DNA from 4 places in the Streptomyces sp. NPDC000229 genome. Region 1 is predicted to be linked to each of the others. Evidence: riboswitches for the same ligand, from Rfam matches in the RefSeq annotation. Region 1 holds a riboswitch; each other region holds the start of a gene.
What was found. A riboswitch is a leader RNA that binds a small molecule or an ion and turns the genes downstream of it on or off. The one in region 1 is predicted to bind cobalamin.

Region 1 (4,710 bases):
CAGGGACGACTCGATGAGCCGTGCGTCCTCGGCGTTGTCGCCGTCGAGCAGCCGCTTGTGCGGTGTGCGACCCATGGCCACCACTTCCCGCACGGTGAGGTCGAAGTCGGCGCCCGGTTCCTGCACGACGACCGCCATGGTCCGGGCCAGTCGGCGCACGGGCAGCGACCAGACGTCGTCGCCGTCGACACGTACGCTCCCCGCGTCGGGGCGCAGGACCCGGTACACGGCCCGCAGGAGGCTGGACTTGCCGCTCCCGTTGGGACCCACGAGCCCGATCACCTCGCCGGACTCGGCGGTCAGGGAGACCTCGCGTACCAGATGACGGGCCCCGGCGGTCAGCCCGAGACCCTCGACGGAGAGGTGATGTGCGGTCATGCCACTCCTCGGTCGGTGGTCCGCCGGGCGTCCCGGCGCATCAGCCACAGGAAGAACGGGCCGCCGCACAACGCGGTCAGGACGCCGACGGGAATCTCCAACGGCGCCGCGATCGTACGGGCGGCGATATCGGCCCAGATGAGGAAGACCGCTCCGGCCAGGGCAGCTGTCGGCAGCACCCGGCGATGGTCGCCTCCGACGAAGAGGCGGACGATGTGCGGCAGCATCAGCCCGACGAACCCGATCGGTCCGGTCGCCGCGACGAGGACACCGGTGACGAGGGACAGCACGACGAACATCCGGGCCCGGAAGCGGGCCACGTCCAGTCCCATGGTCGTGGCGGCCTCCTCGCCCGCCAACAGCAGGTTCAACGACCGCGCCTGCACCAGCAGCACACCGATGCCCACCAGCAGTGCGGCCGCCGGCAACCACAGCGTGGCCCACCGCACGCCGCCGAGGCCGCCGAGGGTCCAGGCGAGCACCTCGCGCGCCTGGTTGCCCCGGTCGGCGGTCAGCAACAACAGGTCCGTCGCCGCGGTGAGCACCGCGGCGACCGCCACCCCCGCCAGCACCAGCCGGACAGAGGTGATCCGCCCACCGGCCCGGGCCGTGGTGTAGACGAGCAGCAGCGTCAGCAGGGCCCCGGCGAACGCGGCCACCGACAGGGTCACGGCACCGAAGAGGCCGACGCCCCCGACGATCACGGCGACGGCGCCCAGTGACGCGCCCGAGGACACACCGAGCAGATACGGCTCCGCGAGCGGATTGCGCACCAGGGCCTGCATGGCCGTGCCCACGACGGCGAGACCCGCTCCGGTCACCGCTCCGAGCAGCACGCGCGGTGCACGTACGTCGAGGATGATCGTCTCGCGTGCGCGGGACCAGGCCGGCTCCGGCCAGTCGGCTCCCAGCCCGTGCGACACGATGCCCCACACCTGACCGGGCGGCACGTGCACCGAGCCGATGGCCAGCCCGGCCGTGACGGACACCAGGAGAAGCGCGCCGAGCAGGACCAGCGTCAGTTGGTATGTCCGTCCGTGCGGCGGCCGGACTGTGCGGTTCGAAGTGCTGCTGTGAGGACCGAGGTCCTTCACCGGAAGCGCTCCGGGTGCAGCCCGCGGGCGAGGTCCTCGACCGCGTACGGCGCCCGTACGCCGACCAGCGTCGCGGTGAGCGGCAGCACGACGAACCGCTTGTTCCTGATGGCGGGCACATCGGCCAGGGCGGGCTGGGAGAGCAGGAACTTCTTCTTCTGCTCCACGCTCCCGGCACCGCGGTAGTCATAGATCGCGATCACCTCGGGCCGGCGGGCGACCACCTGCTCCCACGACACGTCGCCGAAGACGTCGTCCAGGTCCGAGAAGACGTTGCGGCCGCCGGCCAGCCTGATGACCTCCGTACCCAGACTCTTCCCACCCGCGGTGAACGCGGACTTGTCACCGCTGTCGTACACGAACACCGGCACCGGCGCTGCGCCCCTGACCGCCTCGCCGGCCCTGCGGACGCGGTCCCGAAGACCGGCCACCACCGTGTCGGCCCGCTCCGGCACGCCGAAGATCCTGCCGATGGTGCGGATCTCGTCGTAGGTGTCCGTCATGGACACCTGCTTCTTGCCGCAGTACTCGCGGTTGAGATAGGTGTCGATGCCCGCGTCGGCGAACGCCTTGCGGGACCGCCCCTCGTTCTCGGCGAACGCGCTTCCGTAGCCGCCGTACACGAGGTCGGGCTCGGCCTCCAGGACGGTCTCGAAGGACGGCTCCTTGTCGGCCAGCTCCGGGACGGCCGCGAAGTCCTTCTGGTACGCGGGCAGGACGGCCGAGTCGGGGAAGGCGGTGCCGACCATCCTGTTCCGCAGCCCGAGAGCGAGCATCAGTTCGGCGGGGTGCTGGTGGATGGTGACCACGCGGGAGGGCGGTTCGTCGTACGTCGTACGGGTGCCGCAGTTGTCGATCGTGACCGGGAAGCCCTTCGCGGACGTGGCCGCGGGCCCTCGGCCGTCGTCGGGTTCGTCCTTGGTGCCGCAGCCGCTCAGCAGGGCGGCCGTCAGAGCCGCGGACAGGGCCACGGTGAGTGTCCGCCGCGGCAGGACGTGGCGCCGGGCGGCATGGCGCCGAGTGCCGGGCGGCCGGGACGGGAGGGGAGAAAAGGGACGGTGGATGCCGTCGTACACGTAAAGCCTCCTGGGGAGTCCGCGCTCCTCGGAACGGGCCCGCGACAGGCCAGTGTCCTGACTCCCGGATCGACGTTCCCCCTGGCCTTCCCACGCTGCGCGCGGTGGCGTCCTCGAAGGTTCCACTCCCCGGTCACAGTGGCGGGACCGTGCCGGAATCGCACCGGCTTCCTGTCTCCCGTCGCGGTGATGACCAGCTGATACTACGTCTCCTGGGTCCCGGGCGGTCGCCGGGTCTGGGCGGCCCGGTAGCGGGACGGCGAAATCCCGTACCGGCCGGTGAACGCCTGCCGCAGTGACTCCGCGGTGCCGAATCCGCAGCGGGCGGCCACGCTCGCCATCGGCAGGGTCGTCGACGCGAGGAGTTGGGCGGCGGCCTCGGTGCGGGCCAGGCGGACGAACCGGCCCGGTGCCTGCCCGAGGTGTTCGGTGAACAGCCGCGTGAGGTGACGCGTGGTCACCCCCGCCCGTTCGGCCAGCGCCGCGGCGCCGAGATCGTGGTCCGGGTGGGCGGTGATGTATTCGACGAGCGTGCGGACCAACGGGTCGCGGGGCGGCGGAGCGGCGGTGAACAGGCTCATCTGCGCCTGGTTGCCGGGTCGTTGCAGGTACACCACGAGGTCCCGGGCCACCTGGCGGGCCAGTTCGGGGCCGTGGTCCTCCTCGATGAACGCGAGGGTGAGATCCAGTGCGCTGGTGATGCCCGCCGCCGTGTACACGTTGCCGTCGCGTACGAAGATGGGCGTGGGGTCCAGGATGACCTCCGGGTGACGGGCGGCGAGCAGTGGTGCGAATCGCCAGTGCGTCGTGGCGCGCCGTCCGTCGAGCAGCCCGGCGGCGGCCAGAACGCCCGCTCCCGTGCATACGGAGGCCACGCGCCGGCTCTCCTTGGCCAGCCGCCGTACGTGTCCCACGAGCCGGGCGTCGCAGGCTGCGCGCTCGAATCCGGCACCGCCCGAGACGATCAACGTGTCGAGCGGTCCGACGAGCCGTTCCAGGGACTGCTGAGTCCCCAGGCTCAGCCCCGAGTCGCAGACGATCGCGCCGCCGCCCGGGCCCACCACGCTCACCCGGTACGGAAGGGCCGGCGCACCGACCCGGTTGGCCATGGCCAGGCTCGTGGTCACACACGCGATGTCCAGCAGCTCGGCCGACTCGTAACCGACCACCACCATGAGCCGTTCCGACGTGAGCCGATCCCCCATGGGGCGACCCTATGCCGGAAGGACCGGTACCCCAAGGTCGCGGACATCGTTTGCGCCGCCCCGTACGCCCGGCAGCGACCTGCCGGACAGTGGAGCCGGGACCGCCCCTTCACCCTCGGGAGACGCCATGACGATCGACTCCACGCGCGACGACCGCGACGACCGCGACGACGGCACGCGCACGACGCCCACGCCCCCGGACACCCCGCGGAGCACGGCAGGGGCCGTGCGTGTCCGGGGCGTCCTGGGCGTCCTGGGGCACCGGTGGCCCACCCTGCTGGCCCTCGCCCTGGCGGTCGCGACCTTCGTCGACGGCCTGCCGCCCCTGGAGCTCCTGGCCGGGCTCCTCATCGTCATGCCGCTGTGCTACCTGCTCTTCGGATCGCTGCGCGGAGAACTGCGCCGACCCGGCATCCTCCTCGTGCAGATCGTGGGGCTCGTCGGCTTCGGAGTCGTGGCACTGACAGCGGTGGCCGTCGACGACACGCTCGGCCGCTATCTCCTGGCCGCGGGCTGGCTGGGCCACGCCGTCTGGGACTTCGTCCACCACCGGACCGGCAGGGTGGTCCCCCGGGCGTGGTCCGAGTGGTGCTGTGTCGTCGACGCATCCGGCGCCCTGGCGATGGTCCTGCTGGCCTGACGCCCCCCGGTCAGGGACCTGAGCCGACGGCCTGAGCCCGCCCCCGCGAACGCACCGGGTTCGCCGGACCGTTCAGGCGGTGTCACGGACGTGGGCGGCCGCGATTTCCGCTTCGCGGACGACGGTGTCCGTGTCCACGTCCAGGAGCGTGCCGTGTGCCTTGCGCATCCGGCCGTCCACGAAGACGTGACTGACGTTGGGCGGCTGACCGTTGAGCACGATCTGACCGATCCAGTCGAATCGTGGCGCGAAGTTGAGGGTGCCCGGGTCCAGGACGACCACGTCCGCACACTTGCCGGGGGTGAGGGAGCCTATGC
Region 2 (4,710 bases), on a different contig from region 1:
CCCGTCTGGAGCCGCGCCGCCCGGTCGAAGGCGCGCACGAACGCCGTCGCGCCCAGGCCCGCCAGGGAGCGCCAGGTGGCCGCCCGGCTCGTCAGCCCGAGCCGCGCCGCCTGCGCCTCCCGGATCCGCCGGACCGCGTCCAGCAGCAGGAAGCTGATCCGGTACATGACGAGCGCCACGTCGACCACCGGCGCCGGCACCCCCGCCCGCACCAGCCTCGGCAGCACGTCGGACACCGGTGTGGTGAAGGCGAACAGCAGCACGCCGAGCGAGGCCGCCGACGTACGCAGCAGCAACTGCCCGGCGTGCGCCGGCCCGTCCGGCGCGAGCGTGACGAACCCGCCCGCCCCGCCGACCTGGAACAACAGCGGTACCGCGCCCGTCACACAGAAGCCGAGCGGGATGCGCCACGCCCGCCACAGCTGCCGCGGCGCGACCCGGGCCGGGCCGAGCAGCACCACGAGCGTCGCTGCGGCGACGAGCACGGCCCCCGGCCAGGGCGGCAGGCACACGGCCAGCGCCGTCAGACCGAAGCCCAGGGCGGCCTTCTCGCACGGATGACGGCGGCGCCAGCGGCTGCTGTGCGCCGCCGCGTCGATCGGCAGCACCGGCGGCTAGGCGGAGGCCCGGGGGGCGTCGGCGCCCGAAGGCTCCGCCTCCGAGGGCTCCGTGCCCGGGACGTCCCCGCCCGGCGCCCCGGCGCGCGCCCGCGCCTCACCCTGCCGGCGCCCGCGCCGCAGGCCGAAGTAGTACGCCAGCACGCCCGCGCCGATGGCTGCCTGAAGGGCGAACAGCGCCGACTCGACCTCCCCGGACGGCGGCTCGTACAGCGGGCTGAACCACGGCTCGTAGTCCGGCTTCAGTTCGGTGATGGCCGTCTCGGCCTGCGCGTCGGCGCCCGTGAACGGCTCCTCCTTGTGGTCGCCCATCCCCAGCGCGAGCGGGAGGACGGCGAGCGCGACCACGACGAGCAGCAGCAGCGTATTGATCCTGGCGTTACGGCTCATCGGGCCACGGCCTCCTTCTTCACGGACACGACACCGAGCCGGGCCAGATCGCCCTTGCTGGACTGCATCAGCAGCCGCATCACCAACACGGTCAGCAGGCCCTCGCTGACCGCCAGCGGGATCTGCGTGACCGCGAAGATCCCGCCGAACTTCGCCAGCGAACCGACGACACCGCTGCCCGGGTCCGGGAACGCCAGCGCCAGCTGCACGCTGGTGACGCAGTACGTCGACAGGTCCGCCACGAACGCCCCGAAGAACACGCTCACCATCAGCGGCACGTCGAAGCGGCGCAGCAGCCAGTACACCCCGAAGCCGGCCCACGGACCGACGATGGCCATCGAGAACGCGTTCGCGCCCAGCGTCGTCAGGCCGCCGTGCGCCAGCAGCAGCGCCTGGAAGAGCAGGGTGATGGTGCCCAGGACCGCCATGATCGGCGGCCGGAAAAGGATGGCGCCCAGGCCGGTGCCGGTGGGGTGCGAGCAACTGCCCGTCACCGAAGGGATTTTCAGGGCGGACAGGACAAAGGTGAAGGCACCGGACGCGCCGAGCAGGAGAGTCGATTCGGGATTGGCCTTGACCTCGCGGGTCAGGGCACGGACGCCATGGGCGACGAACGGAGCGGCGGCGACGGTCCAGGCGACCGCGTGCGCGGGGGGCAGATAGCCCTCGGCGATATGCATGATGTAGGGAGACCCTCTCCAGCACCTCGTGGATGGACAACGCGCCCTGGCCGGTCTCCTGGCTGACGGGAGGGGGTCCGGGAGTATCCCCCCGGACGACGTGCCGCCGCGACTCCGCCTTCCCGGACACCGCGGTCTCCCGCGGCGTTCCAGTGGCTTCCAGGGGTGGATTCCCCGGGAGTGGAGCCGGACTTCCCGATCACAGTGGCGAGGGCCGCACCGGTACCGCACCGGTTTCCCGTACACCAAGGCCCTGCGACAGTAGTGCGTTGACCAGGTACATCACAACCCGCGCACCGGTGCGGGCACCGGCTCCCTCCCCGGACGCCGTCACTCCTTGCGGTAGCCGTACGCCTCCGACGCGGCCGTCACCACCGCGTCCAGGTCGCCGCCCGCCGACGCGGTGACCACCGCCGCCACCGCACCCTCCACGAACGGCGCGTCCACCAGGCGCGTGCCCTCGGGGAGTTCGTCGCCCTCCGCGAGCAGGGCCTTCACGGTCAGGACGGCGCTGCCCAGATCCACCAGCACGGCCACGCCCGCCCCGCCGTCGACGGCCGTCGCCGCCTCGGTGATCAGCTCCGCGCTGGTGCCCAGCCCGCCGTCCGGAGTGCCGCCCGCCGCCACGACCGGCGCGGTGCCCCCGCCGCCCGCGAGGCCCTCGGCCAGCTCGGCGACGGAGGACGCGACCTCCGCGCTGTGCGAGACCAGCACGATGCCCACCTTCGCGGTCACCGCGCCCCCTCCGCCTCGGCCAGGGCGGCGATCAGCAGGGCCGAGGACGTCGCGCCCGGGTCCTGGTGCCCCACGCTGCGCTCACCGAGATAGCTGGCCCTGCCCTTGCGCGCCTGCATCGGCACGGTCGCGAGGGCGCCCTGGTCCGCGGCCTCCGCCGCCGCCGCGAACGACTCGCCGAGCGATTCGGCCAGCGCCTCGACGGCCGGCTCCAGCGCGTCCAGCATCGTCTTGTCGCCCGCCTTCGCCCCGCCGAGCTGCGCCACCGCGGACACGCCCACCCGCAGCGCCTCGGCCAGCTGCACGGGCGCCACCTCGGCGGCGTCGCCCAGCGCCTTGCCGGTGCGTCGCAGCAGCGTCCCGTACAAGGGTCCCGAAGCGCCGCCGACCGTCGAGATCAGCTGCCGGCCCGCGAGCATGAGGACGGCCCCCGGTGTCATGGCCGCTTCGCCCTCCAGGGCCTTGACCACCGCGGCGAAACCGCGTTGCAGATTGGCGCCGTGGTCGGCGTCACCGATCGCCGAGTCGAGCTCGGTCAGCCGGTCCGCCTCCCGGTCCACGGCGGCCGCGGCCCCGGTCATCCAGCGCCGGAAGAATTCCGCGTCGAGCATCACGGGCCTCACATTCCCCACCGCAGGGCGGCGGTCCGCACCGGCGCGTCCCACAGTCGCAGCAGCTCCTCGTCCACCTGGCACAGGGTCACCGAGCAGCCGGCCATGTCGAGCGACGTCACATAGTTGCCGACGAGCGTACGGGCCACCGAGACGCCCCGCTCGCCCAGCACCCGCTGGACCTCGGCATTGAACCCGTACAGCTCCAGCAGCGGCGTCGCCCCCATGCCGTTCACCAGCACCAGCACCGGGCCGCTCGGCCTCAGGTCCTCCAGCACGGCGTCCACCGCGACGTCGGCGATCTCCCCCGAGGTCATCATGGGCCGCCGCTCCCGGCCCGGCTCCCCGTGGATGCCGATGCCCAACTCCAGCTCGCCCGGCGGCAGGTCGAACGTCGGGCTGCCCTTCGCGGGCGTGGTGCACGCGCTCAGCGCCACGCCGAAACTGCGCGACCCCGCGTTCACCTGCCGGGCGATCGCCTCCACCCGCTCCAGCGGCGCCCCCTCCTCGGCGGCCGCACCGGCGATCTTCTCCACGAAGAGCGTGGCCCCGGTCCCGCGCCGCCCCGCCGTGAACGTACTGTCGGTCACCGCCACGTCGTCGTCCACGAGGACCTTGGCGACCTGTACGCCCTCGTCCTCGGCGAGCTCGGCCGCCATCTCGAAGTTCAGCACGTCCCCGGTGTAGTTCTTGACGACGAACAGCACCCCCCGGCCGCTGTCCACGGCGGCCGCCGCCCGCGCCAGCTGGTCCGGAACGGGTGACGTGAAGACCTCGCCCGGACAGGCCGCCGCCAGCATCCCGGGCCCGACGAACCCGGCGTGCAACGGTTCATGCCCGGACCCGCCCCCCGACACCAGCGCCACCTTCCCGGCCACGGGAGCGTCCCGCCGTACGACGACCCGGTTCTCCACGTCCACGGTGAGTTCGGGATGCGCGGCCGCGATCCCGCGCAGCGCGTCGGCGACGACGGTCTCGGGTACGTTGATCAGCATTCTCAACGGTATCTCCCAGCAGCTTTGTCGGGTGGTTCTGGTGGGACTGGTGCCGACCCTGCCATGCCGGCCGGTGTCGTGTCACCGGGATGCCCCGGCCGCGGCGGCACGCACACGGTGGCAGCCGTTGGCGTGAACTGTGGTTCGGGCGGGGTGGCCCGTCGTGCCTGACCACGCCGATGTGATTACGGTCGGTCGAGTGCCATCCCCTCTCGAAGGACGGTCAACATGGCAAGCAACGAAACCGGCGACGTCACGGGTACCAAGGACAAGAACTACAACCTGATCTGGTACGTGGAGTCCTGCCTGAGCAACGCGCTGCGGCTGGAGACCTACATCAAGGACGCGGAACGGGACAACGACACGGAGCTGGTCGAACTGTTCCGCAAGGCCCAGACCGACAGCCGCAAGGGTGCCGAGTTCGGCAAACAGCTCTTGCGCGGCCGTCTCGGCAGCTGACCGCACGGCGCGGCCCTCGGAGGGCGGCACGCCCTCGGGCGTGCCGTTCACCACCGGTGGCCTGCCGGCACACCCGACGGCTCCGCCCAGGGCCACGAACCGGTCGACCAGCCGATCGACCCGGCTCGGCCCGCCTCTGAGACCCGACGCCGATGCCGCGCTCGGTACCTCCCTGGTCATCGGCTCCCTTCCCACGCGGGCCGTCCGGCCGCCTCACCTCAGC
Region 3 (4,710 bases), on a different contig from region 1:
GCGGCCGCGGCGGCGAGGCGCCCGGCGATGACGTCCCAGGGCTTGAGGCGGTCCGACAGGGAGATCGTCGCGTAGTCGTGGCCCAGCGGGGCGCCCGCCTTCGCGGCGGCGGCGTTCGCGGCGGTCACGCCCGGCAGGACGCGGACCGGGACGTCCAGGTACGGGTCCTGCGAGGCGACCTCCAGGACCGCCGTGGCCATGGCGAACACGCCCGGGTCGCCGCCCGACACCACCGCCACCCGGCGCCCGCGCCGGGCGAGGTCCAGGGCGAACTCGGCGCGCTCCGACTCGACCTTGTTGTCGGAGCCGTGCCGCTCCTGCCCGGGGCGCACCGGGACGCGGTCCAGGTACGTGGTGTAGCCCACCAGGTCGGTCGCCGAGGCGAGCGCACCGCGCGTCTCGGGCGTGAGCCACAGCGGCCCCGCCGGGCCGGTGCCGACGACCACGACCTCGCCCCGGTCGGGCGCGGCCGGCGCGGCGTCGATCCGGGACGGGAGCACCGCCACGGAGAAGTACGGCACCGACTCGGGGTCGACGTCCGCGAGGGCACCCGTGCGTTCGCCGGCCATCGTGGCCCGCTCCACGTAGTGCGCGTCCTGAAGGCGCCCGGCCCGTTCCAGGGCGCGCCGCACGGTCGGGAAGGTGCGGCCGAGCTTCATCACGACCGCCGAGTCGGTGGCCGCCAGACGGGCCGTCAGCTCCTCCTCCGGCAGGGTGCCGGGGATGATCGTCAGGATCTCCTCCGCCTCGCACAGCGGCTTGCCCAGGCGGGCCGCCGACGCGCTGACCGAGGTGACGCCCGGGATGACCTCGGTGTCGTACCGGTGTGCCAGCCGCTTGTGCATGTGCTGGTACGAGCCGTAGAAGAGCGGGTCGCCCTCGGCGAGGACGGCCACCGTGCGGCCCGCGTCCAGGTGCGCGGCCAGCCGTGCGGAGGCCTCCTCGTAGAAGTCGTTGAGCGCGCCCCGGTAGCCGCCCGGGTGGTCGGTCGTCTCGACCGTCAGCGGGTACATCAGGCGCTCTTCGACGTGGTCCTCGCGGATGTGCTCGGCCGCGATCGAGCGGGCGATCGAGCGGCCGTGCCGCGCCGAGTGGTACGCGATGACGTCGGCGGCCGCGATGGCCCTCACCGCCGCCACGGTCATCAGGTTCGGGTCGCCGGGGCCGAGGCCCACGCCGTACAGCTTGCCGCTCATGCCTGGATCTCCGCCTCGTGGGCGATCGCGTTGATCGCCGCCGCTGCCATGGCGCTGCCGCCCCGCCGCCCGCGCACCACCAGGTGCTCCAGGCCCGGGAACGCCGCCAGCGCGTCCTTGGACTCGGCCGCCCCGATGAACCCGACCGGTATGCCGATCACCGCCGCCGGGCGCGGCGCGCCCGCCTCGATCATCTCCAGGAGCCGGAACAGCGCGGTCGGGGCGTTGCCCACCGCGACGACCGCCCCTTCGAGCCGGTCGCGCCACAGTTCCAGCGCGGCGGCGCTGCGCGTGGTGCCGAGTTCGGCGGCGAGCGCCGGGACGGACGGGTCGGAGAGCGTGCAGATCACGTCGTTGTCCGCGGGCAGCCGCTTGCGGGTGACGCCGCTGGCGACCATCTGCGCGTCGCACAGGATCGGCGCGCCGGCGCGCAGCGCCTCGCGGGCGCGGGCCACCACGTCCGGCGTGTACGCCAGGTCGTGGACGAGGTCGACCATGCCGCAGGCGTGGATCATCCGCACGGCGACCTGGCTGACGTCGGCCGGCAGGTCCGCGAGATCCGCTTCGGCGCGGATCGTGGCAAAGGACTGGCGGTAGATCTCCGCCCCGTCCTTCTCGTAGTCGAACACTCTGCTCTCGCTCATCTCGTCGATCCTTGTACGGTCATCTGGTAGGCGCCTTCGGCGGTCGCCACCATGTCGGTCCACGTGCCCTGCGGGTGGCCGCAGCGGCGGGCGCACCCCGACCAGTGGACGGGCAGCGCACCCTCGCGGGGCCGTGCGTCGGCCCGTACGTCGGACAGGGACTTGGCGCAGCCGGGGCGGCCGGTGCACGCGGTGACGCCGATCCAGGGGGAGTCGGTACGGGTGAGGAACCCGGCCTCGCCGAGGGCGCGCAGCCGCTCCTCGGCCGAGGCCCGGTCGGCGAAGCGCGGCAGCACGAAGCCGCGCCAGGGCGTGACCCGTACCTCCTCGGCGGGCAGCAGCGCCCGGAACTGCGCCGAGGTCACCCGGCCGAGGCGGGCCAGGACGGAGACCGTGTCGTCGCCGATCACGCCGGGCGGGGGTGGCCCGCTCGGGGCGCGCACGGAGTCCGGTACGGGCTCCGCCGCGATGGCCGCGCGCCGCAGGTGTCCCGTCACGTCCACGTCCTGCCCCGGCGGCAGCTCCCGTACCCGCCACGCGCCCGTGCCCGCCTCCCGGGCGGCCGCGAGGAACGCCTCCGCCGCCGCGAGCGCGGCGCGGGGCGCGTCGGCGGCGGCCACGCGGTACGTCCGGTCCGCGACCCGCAGCAGTGGCCCGTCCGCGGCTGCGAGCAACGTCACATCGGGGGACAGGGCCGCCACGTCGCCCCGGCCGTCGTCCACCGCGAAGAGGAAGCGGCCGGACAGTTCGGGCGTCCAGTCCTCGGCGCACAGGAGCTCGTCCAGGCGCGCGGCCCAGGCCTGCACGTCCGGCCCGGCGAGCGGTGAGACGACCATGTTCCTTACGCGTTCGTGGCGTTCGGAGGGGAGGAGGCCCGCCTCGCGCAGCACGTCGGCCAGCCCGAGCCCGCAGCCTTCACCGAGTCCCCGCAGTTCGAGGTTGCCGCGCGAGGTGAGGGAGAGGTGTCCGTCGCCCAGGCGGTCCGACGCGTCGGCGAGCAGCAGCACTTGACGCGGCGTCAGCACCCCGGTGGGGAGGCGGAGGCGGGCCAGGGCGCCGTCGTCGGCCCGGTGCAGCCGGAGCGCACCCGGGCAGGCGTCACCGCGGTCCCGTATGTGCGCTTCGCCCCGGTCCTGGGGCTTTGGTGAGCTGGGCGGCATGGCGGCGAGCATACGCGCAGCCTCTACTATGCAGACGGCACAGGGTCCCAGGGCCCTAGGGAGGAAGCCCGGTGCGATTCCGGCGCGGTCCCGCCACTGTGAGCCGAACCCGACAGGTCCGGTAAGTCAGGAACTCCCGCCGTCCTACGAACACCCGGGGCGCGGACACCCCGAGGAAGGCCTGCGCACGCCATGATCCTGCTGTTGTCGCACTCCGACACGGACCTGCTGAGCGCCCGCGCGGCCGGCGGCCCCGTGGAGTACCGGTTCGCCAACCCCGCCCGGCTCCCCCTCGAAGACCTGGACGCCCTCCTCGACGGCGCCGACCTCGTCGTCGTACGCCTCCTCGGCGGCATCCGCGCCTGGGAGGAAGGCCTCCAGGCCCTCCGCGCCACCGGCAAGCCGCTCGTCGTCCTCACCGGCGAACAGGCGCCCGACGCCCAGCTGATGGAGACCTCCACCGTCCCGATCGGCATCGCGGCCGAGGCACACGCCTACCTCGCCCACGGCGGACCGGGCAACCTGGAACAACTCGCCCGTTTCCTCTCCGACACCGTCCTGCTCACCGGCCACGGCTTCGAGCCCCCGGCCGCCGCCCCCACCTGGGGCCCCCTGGAGCGGACCGCGCGGAGCACCACCGGCCCGACGGTCGCCGTGCTCTACTACCGCGCCCACCACATGAGCGGGAACACCGCCTTCATCCACACCCTGTGCGACGCCATCGAGGAGGCGGGGGCGCAGGCCCTCCCCCTGTACGTGGCGTCCCTCCGCGCCCCCGAGCCGGAGCTCCTGGACAGCCTGCGGACGGCCGACGCGGTCATCACCACCGTCCTCGCGGCCGGCGGCACCAAGCCCGCCGAGGCCCAGGCGGGCGGCGACGACGAGTCCTGGGACGCGGGCGCCCTCGCCGCCCTCGACGTACCGATCCTCCAGGCCCTGTGCCTGACCGGCTCGCGCTCCGCGTGGGAGGAGAACGACGAGGGGCTCTCGCCGCTCGACGCCGCCAGCCAGGTCGCCGTCCCCGAGTTCGACGGCCGGCTCATCACCGTGCCGTTCTCCTTCAAGGAGATCGACGCCGACGGCCTGCCCGCGTACGTCGCCGACACCGAGCGCGCCGCCCGCGTCGCCGGGATCGCCGTACGCCACGCCCGGCTGCGCCACATCCCGAACGCCGACAAGCGCCTCGCGCTGGTCCTGTCCGCGTACCCGACCAAGCACTCCCGCATCGGCAACGCCGTCGGCCTCGACACCCCCGCCTCCGCCGTGGCGCTGCTGCGCCGACTGCGGGAGGAGGGGTACGACTTCGGCGACGAGGCCGTGCCGGGCCTGGCGTCCGGGGACGGCGACGAGCTGATCTACGCCCTCATCGAGGCGGGCGGCCACGACCAGGACTGGCTCACCGAGGAGCAACTGGCCAGGAACCCGGTCCGCATCCCGGCCGCCGACTACAAGCGCTGGTACGCCACGCTCCCCGAGGAGCTGCGCGAGAACGTGGAGCAGCACTGGGGCCCGCCGCCCGGCGAGATGTTCCTGGACCGCTCCCGCAACCCGGAGGGCGACATCGTCCTCGCCGCCCTCCGGCGCGGGAACCTGCTGATCCTGATCCAGCCCCCGCGCGGCTTCGGCGAGAACCCGATCGCGATCTACCACGACCCCGATCTGCCGCCCTCGCACCACTACCTGGCCGCCTACCGCTGGATCGCCGCCCGC
Region 4 (4,710 bases), on a different contig from region 1:
AACTTCGGCTTCACCATCTCCCCCGACCAGCTGGCGAAGGCCGCGGCGGACGTCGAGGAGGCGTCGCTGCTGTCCCGCACCGGCGGCGCACCGACCTTCGCCCTCGGTATGTCGGAGATCTTCTCCGCCGTCGTCGGCGGTACCGCGATGAAGGCCTTCTGGTACCACTTCGCCATCATGTTCGAGGCGCTGTTCATCCTCACCACGGTGGACGCCGGAACCCGCGTGGGCCGCTTCATGCTCCAGGACACGCTCGGCAACGTCTACAAGCCCTTCAAGCAGGTCAGCTGGAAGCCGGGCGTCTGGTTCGCCAGCGCGGTCGTCGTCGGCGGCTGGGGCTATTTCCTCTGGGTGGGCGTGCACGACCCGCTCGGCGGCATCAACCAGCTGTTCCCGCTGTTCGGCATCGCCAACCAGCTGCTGGCCGCCGTGGCGCTGGCCGTCTGCACGACCCTGCTCGTCAAGTCGGGCCGCCTGAAGTGGGCATGGGTCACCGCGGTGCCGCTCGCCTGGGACGTGGCGGTCACGCTCACCGCCAGCTGGCAGAAGATCTTCTCGGCCGACCCCCGGGTGGGCTTCTTCGCCCAGCGGGACAAGTACCAGGCGGGCATCGAATCCGGGCAGGTGCTGGCTCCCGCGAAGTCGATGGACGACATGCACACCGTCGTCACCAACTCCACCGTCGACGGCGTCCTTTCCGCCCTCTTCGCCCTCCTCATCATCGTGGTGATCGCCGACGCGGGACGGGTCTGCTACAAGGCCATCACCAACCCCGCCGGGGTGAAGCTCTCGGAGGTCCCGCACACCGAGTCCAGGATCGTCGCCCCCGCCGGGTTGTTCCCCACGGCGGAGGAGAAGGCCGAACTGGTCGCGGCCGGGCTCGGCCCCGAGGGCGGTGTCCGCAAGGACGGCGGCTCCGGTGAGGCGGTGCCGGCCGGGAGCGGCTCGAAGTGAGCCCCGCGACGGCCACGGGGCCGGGCGGGCGGCTGCGGCGTGCGGCGGGCTGGGTGCGCTGGTACGTCCGCGAGTTGTCCGGGGAGGCCGCGTACGACACGTACGTCGCCCACCTCCGCTCCTGCGACCCGGATGCCGAGGTGATGACCCGGCGCGAGTTCGAGCGGCGGCGCACCGACGCGCGGGAGGCGGACCCCCGCGACGGGTTCCGCTGCTGCTGAGCGGGTGACGGCACGACGGGCCGCCGTGTTTCCGGGGACGGAAATGCGGCGGCCCGTCGCCGTACCCCTCCACACTCGGACCATGGACATCACCATCAGGGCGGTACGGCCGGAGGAACACCAGGCGCTCGCCGAGGTCACGGCTCAGGCGTATCTCGGGGACGGTTTGCTGGCCTTCGGGGAGAGCGACGAGTACCTGATCGAGCTGCGGGACGTGGCCCGGCGGGCCGCCGAGGCGGAGGTGCTGGTCGCGGTCGGCGAGGACGAACGGGTGGTGGGCGGAGTGACGTTCGTCGCGGAGGGCGGCGGGCCGTGGGCCGGCCTCGCACGCGACGGGGAGGCGGAGTTCCGGATGCTGGCGGTGGCGCGGGAGGCGCGGCGGCGGGGCGCGGGCGAGGCACTCGTACGGGCGTGCGTGGAGCGGGCGCGGGCGGTGGAGGGGTGCGCGCGACTGGTGCTGTCCTGCCGCCAGTCCATGCGCGCGGCACACCGGATCTATGAGCGGCTGGGGTTCGTCCGGACCCCGGAGCGGGACTGGCAGCCGCTTCCGGGCGTGACGCTGTTCACGTACACGCTGGAGTTCTGAGTCAACGGAAGACACAACATGTGGGGGGTGCCTCAACCGGCGCCCCCCACATGTATGCTCGTGCTCGCTGTCGCCGCAGGGGAATCCGGTGGAAATCCGGAACTGTCCCGCAACGGTGTGTTGGTGTGCCTTTGTGTACGTACGAGTCCGAAGACCTGCCGACAGCGCGCCCGGACCGTCCGGCCCGGGTGCCCAGACGTCCGGGCCTCGCGGAATGGGCCGGTGGACGCGGTGCTCTGCGCCCTTGTGCCAGGCGTGCCCGCTCCCCTGCCCGCGTCCGTGGTGGCCCCGAGCCGAGCGAGGGAGAGCCCCCACGTGACCATCGCGCCAGCCGGTCCGGTTTCAGCGATCGAGAGCGACGGAAGCGACGGACCCGGGACCGTACTGCTGCGGACCCTGACCGACCTCACCGCCGATCTGCCCGACACCGACCCCGGCCGGGTCGCCGCCGCCGCGTTGCGGGGCCGGCACGCCGGTTCGGACGAGGCCGAGCTGCGCGAGCTCGCCACCGAGGCGGCCGCCGGACTCATCGCCGAGGACCCGGCGTACTCCCGGCTCGCGGCGCGGCTGTTGACGCGGACCATCGCGGAGGAGGCGGCCGGGCAGGGCGCGGTGGCGTTCTCGGCGTCGGTGGCGGTGGGGCACCGGGAGGGGCTGATCGCGGACCGCACGGCCGCGTTCGTGACCCTCCACGCGGACCGGATGGACGCGCTCATCGACCCGGCGGCCGACGACCGGTTCGGTTACTTCGGGTTGCGGACGCTGTACTCCCGCTACCTGCTGCGGCACCCCCTCACCCGCAAGGTGATCGAGACGCCGCAGCACTTCATGCTGCGGGTCGCGGCCGGGCTCGCCGAGGACGACTCCGTACGGGCGCTGGACGAGGTCGCGGCGCTGTACCGGCTGATGAGCCGGCTGGACTACCTGCCCTCCTCCCCCACGCTGTTCAACTCCGGTACGCGCCACCCGCAGATGTCCTCGTGCTACCTGCTGGACTCGCCGCTGGACGAGCTGGACTCCATCTACGACCGCTACCACCAGGTCGCGCGACTGTCCAAGCACGCGGGCGGCATCGGCCTGTCGTACTCCCGTATCCGGGCGCGCGGTTCGCTGATCCGCGGCACCAACGGGCACTCCAACGGCATCGTGCCGTTCCTGAAGACCCTGGACGCCTCGGTCGCGGCCGTGAACCAGGGCGGGCGGCGCAAGGGCGCGGCGGCCGTGTACCTGGAGACCTGGCACGCGGACATCGAGGAGTTCCTGGAGCTGCGCGACAACACCGGCGAGGACGCCCGGCGTACGCACAACCTGAACCTGGCGCACTGGATCCCCGACGAGTTCATGCGCCGGGTCAACGCCGACGCCGAGTGGTCGCTGTTCTCGCCGGCCGACGTGCCGGAGCTGGTCGACCTGTGGGGCGACGAGTTCGACGCCGCGTACCGCGCCGCCGAGGCCAAGGGGCTGGCCCGCAAGACCATGCCGGCCCGTGACCTGTACGGCCGGATGATGCGCACCCTCGCGCAGACCGGCAACGGCTGGATGACCTTCAAGGACGCCTCCAACCGTACGGCCAACCAGACCGCCGAGCCGGGCCACACGGTCCACTCCTCCAACCTGTGCACCGAGATCCTGGAGGTCACGGACGACGGGGAGACGGCCGTCTGCAACCTGGGCTCGGTCAACCTCGGTTCGTTCGTGAGTGGCGGGGACATCGACTGGGAGCGGCTGGACGAGACCGTCCGCACGGCCGTCACGTTCCTCGACCGGGTCGTCGACATCAACTTCTACCCGACCGAGCAGGCCGGGCGGTCCAACGCCAAGTGGCGGCCGGTGGGCCTGGGCGCGATGGGCCTCCAGGACGTCTTCTTCCAGCTGAAGCTGCCGTTCGACTCCCCGGAGGCGCGTGCCCTGTCGACGCGGATCGCCGAGCGGATCATGCTCGCCGCGTACGAGGCGTCCGCCGGCCTCGCCGAGCGCAACGGCCCGCTGCCGGCCTGGGAGAAGACCCGTACCGCGCGCGGGGTGCTGCACCCGGACCACTACGACGTGGAGCTGAACTGGCCGGAGCGGTGGGCCGCCCTGCGCGAGCGCATCGCCGCCGTCGGCATGCGCAACTCGCTGCTCCTCGCCATCGCGCCGACCGCGACGATCGCCTCGATCGCGGGCGTGTACGAGTGCATCGAGCCGCAAGTGTCGAACCTGTTCAAGCGCGAGACGCTGTCGGGTGAGTTCCTCCAGGTCAACTCCTACCTGGTGGACGAGCTGAAGCGGCTGGGCGTGTGGGACGCGCAGACCCGGGAGGCACTGCGCGAGGCCAGCGGCTCGGTACAGGGCTTCACCTGGATCCCTGCCGAGGTGCGCGAGCTGTACCGGACGGCGTGGGAGATCCCGCAGCGCGGTCTGATCGACATGGCGGCGGCGCGTACGCCGTTCCTGGACCAGTCGCAGTCGCTGAACCTGTTCCTGGAGACGCCGACCATCGGCAAGCTGTCGTCGATGTACGCGTACGCCTGGAAGCAGGGCCTGAAGACGACGTACTACCTGCGCTCGCGCCCCGCGACCCGGATCGCCCGCGCCGCCCAGGCGTCCGCCGCCGCCCCCGTACCCGCACAGGTGACCCCGGAAGACGCGGTCGCCTGCTCCCTGGAAAACCCCGAGTCCTGCGAGGCCTGCCAGTAATGTCCGTTGCCAAGAACCTTCTCGACCCGGGCTTCGAGCTGACCCTGCGCCCGATGCGCTACCCGGACTTCTACGAGCGCTACCGGGACGCCATCAAGAACACCTGGACCGTGGAGGAGGTCGACCTCCACTCCGACGTCGCCGACCTCGCCAAGCTCACGCCGGGCGAGCAGCACCTGATCGGCCGGCTGGTCGCGTTCTTCGCGACCGGTGACTCGATCGTCGCGAACAACCTGGTGCTGACGCTCTACAAGCACATCAACTCTCCCG

Region 2: another riboswitch for cobalamin. It lies ahead of ABT360_RS30925 (energy-coupling factor ABC transporter permease); the one in region 1 lies ahead of ABT360_RS22820 (ABC transporter substrate-binding protein).
Region 3: another riboswitch for cobalamin. It lies ahead of cobN (cobaltochelatase subunit CobN); the one in region 1 lies ahead of ABT360_RS22820 (ABC transporter substrate-binding protein).
Region 4: another riboswitch for cobalamin. It lies ahead of ABT360_RS30620 (ribonucleoside-diphosphate reductase subunit alpha); the one in region 1 lies ahead of ABT360_RS22820 (ABC transporter substrate-binding protein).

The regions. Positions count from the first base shown of each region.
Region 1 is NZ_JBEPEL010000050.1:16,863-21,572, reverse strand. Features, by position in the region: gene ABT360_RS22830 (ABC transporter ATP-binding protein) at 1-378, opposite strand, end outside; gene ABT360_RS22825 (FecCD family ABC transporter permease) at 375-1,472, opposite strand; gene ABT360_RS22820 (ABC transporter substrate-binding protein) at 1,469-2,548, opposite strand; cobalamin riboswitch at 2,579-2,761, opposite strand; gene ABT360_RS22815 (GlxA family transcriptional regulator) at 2,752-3,723, opposite strand; gene ABT360_RS22810 (hypothetical protein) at 3,881-4,393, shown strand; gene ABT360_RS22805 (amidohydrolase family protein) at 4,466-4,710, opposite strand, start outside.
Region 2 is NZ_JBEPEL010000096.1:11,942-16,651, forward strand. Features, by position in the region: gene cbiQ (cobalt ECF transporter T component CbiQ) at 1-608, opposite strand, end outside; gene ABT360_RS30920 (energy-coupling factor ABC transporter substrate-binding protein) at 615-1,007, opposite strand; gene ABT360_RS30925 (energy-coupling factor ABC transporter permease) at 1,004-1,687, opposite strand; cobalamin riboswitch at 1,719-1,952, opposite strand; gene dhaM (dihydroxyacetone kinase phosphoryl donor subunit DhaM) at 2,018-2,422, opposite strand; gene dhaL (dihydroxyacetone kinase subunit DhaL) at 2,419-3,033, opposite strand; gene dhaK (dihydroxyacetone kinase subunit DhaK) at 3,042-4,034, opposite strand; gene ABT360_RS30945 (hypothetical protein) at 4,257-4,487, shown strand.
Region 3 is NZ_JBEPEL010000005.1:98,503-103,212, forward strand. Features, by position in the region: gene ABT360_RS05010 (precorrin-2 C(20)-methyltransferase) at 1-1,196, opposite strand, end outside; gene ABT360_RS05015 (precorrin-8X methylmutase) at 1,193-1,840, opposite strand; gene ABT360_RS05020 (cobalamin biosynthesis protein CobG) at 1,837-3,000, opposite strand; cobalamin riboswitch at 3,024-3,156, shown strand; gene cobN (cobaltochelatase subunit CobN) at 3,193-4,710, shown strand, end outside.
Region 4 is NZ_JBEPEL010000094.1:3,835-8,544, forward strand. Features, by position in the region: gene ABT360_RS30605 (carbon starvation CstA family protein) at 1-954, shown strand, start outside; gene ABT360_RS30610 (YbdD/YjiX family protein) at 951-1,175, shown strand; gene ABT360_RS30615 (GNAT family N-acetyltransferase) at 1,258-1,761, shown strand; cobalamin riboswitch at 1,816-1,938, shown strand; gene ABT360_RS30620 (ribonucleoside-diphosphate reductase subunit alpha) at 2,077-4,440, shown strand; gene ABT360_RS30625 (ribonucleotide-diphosphate reductase subunit beta) at 4,440-4,710, shown strand, end outside.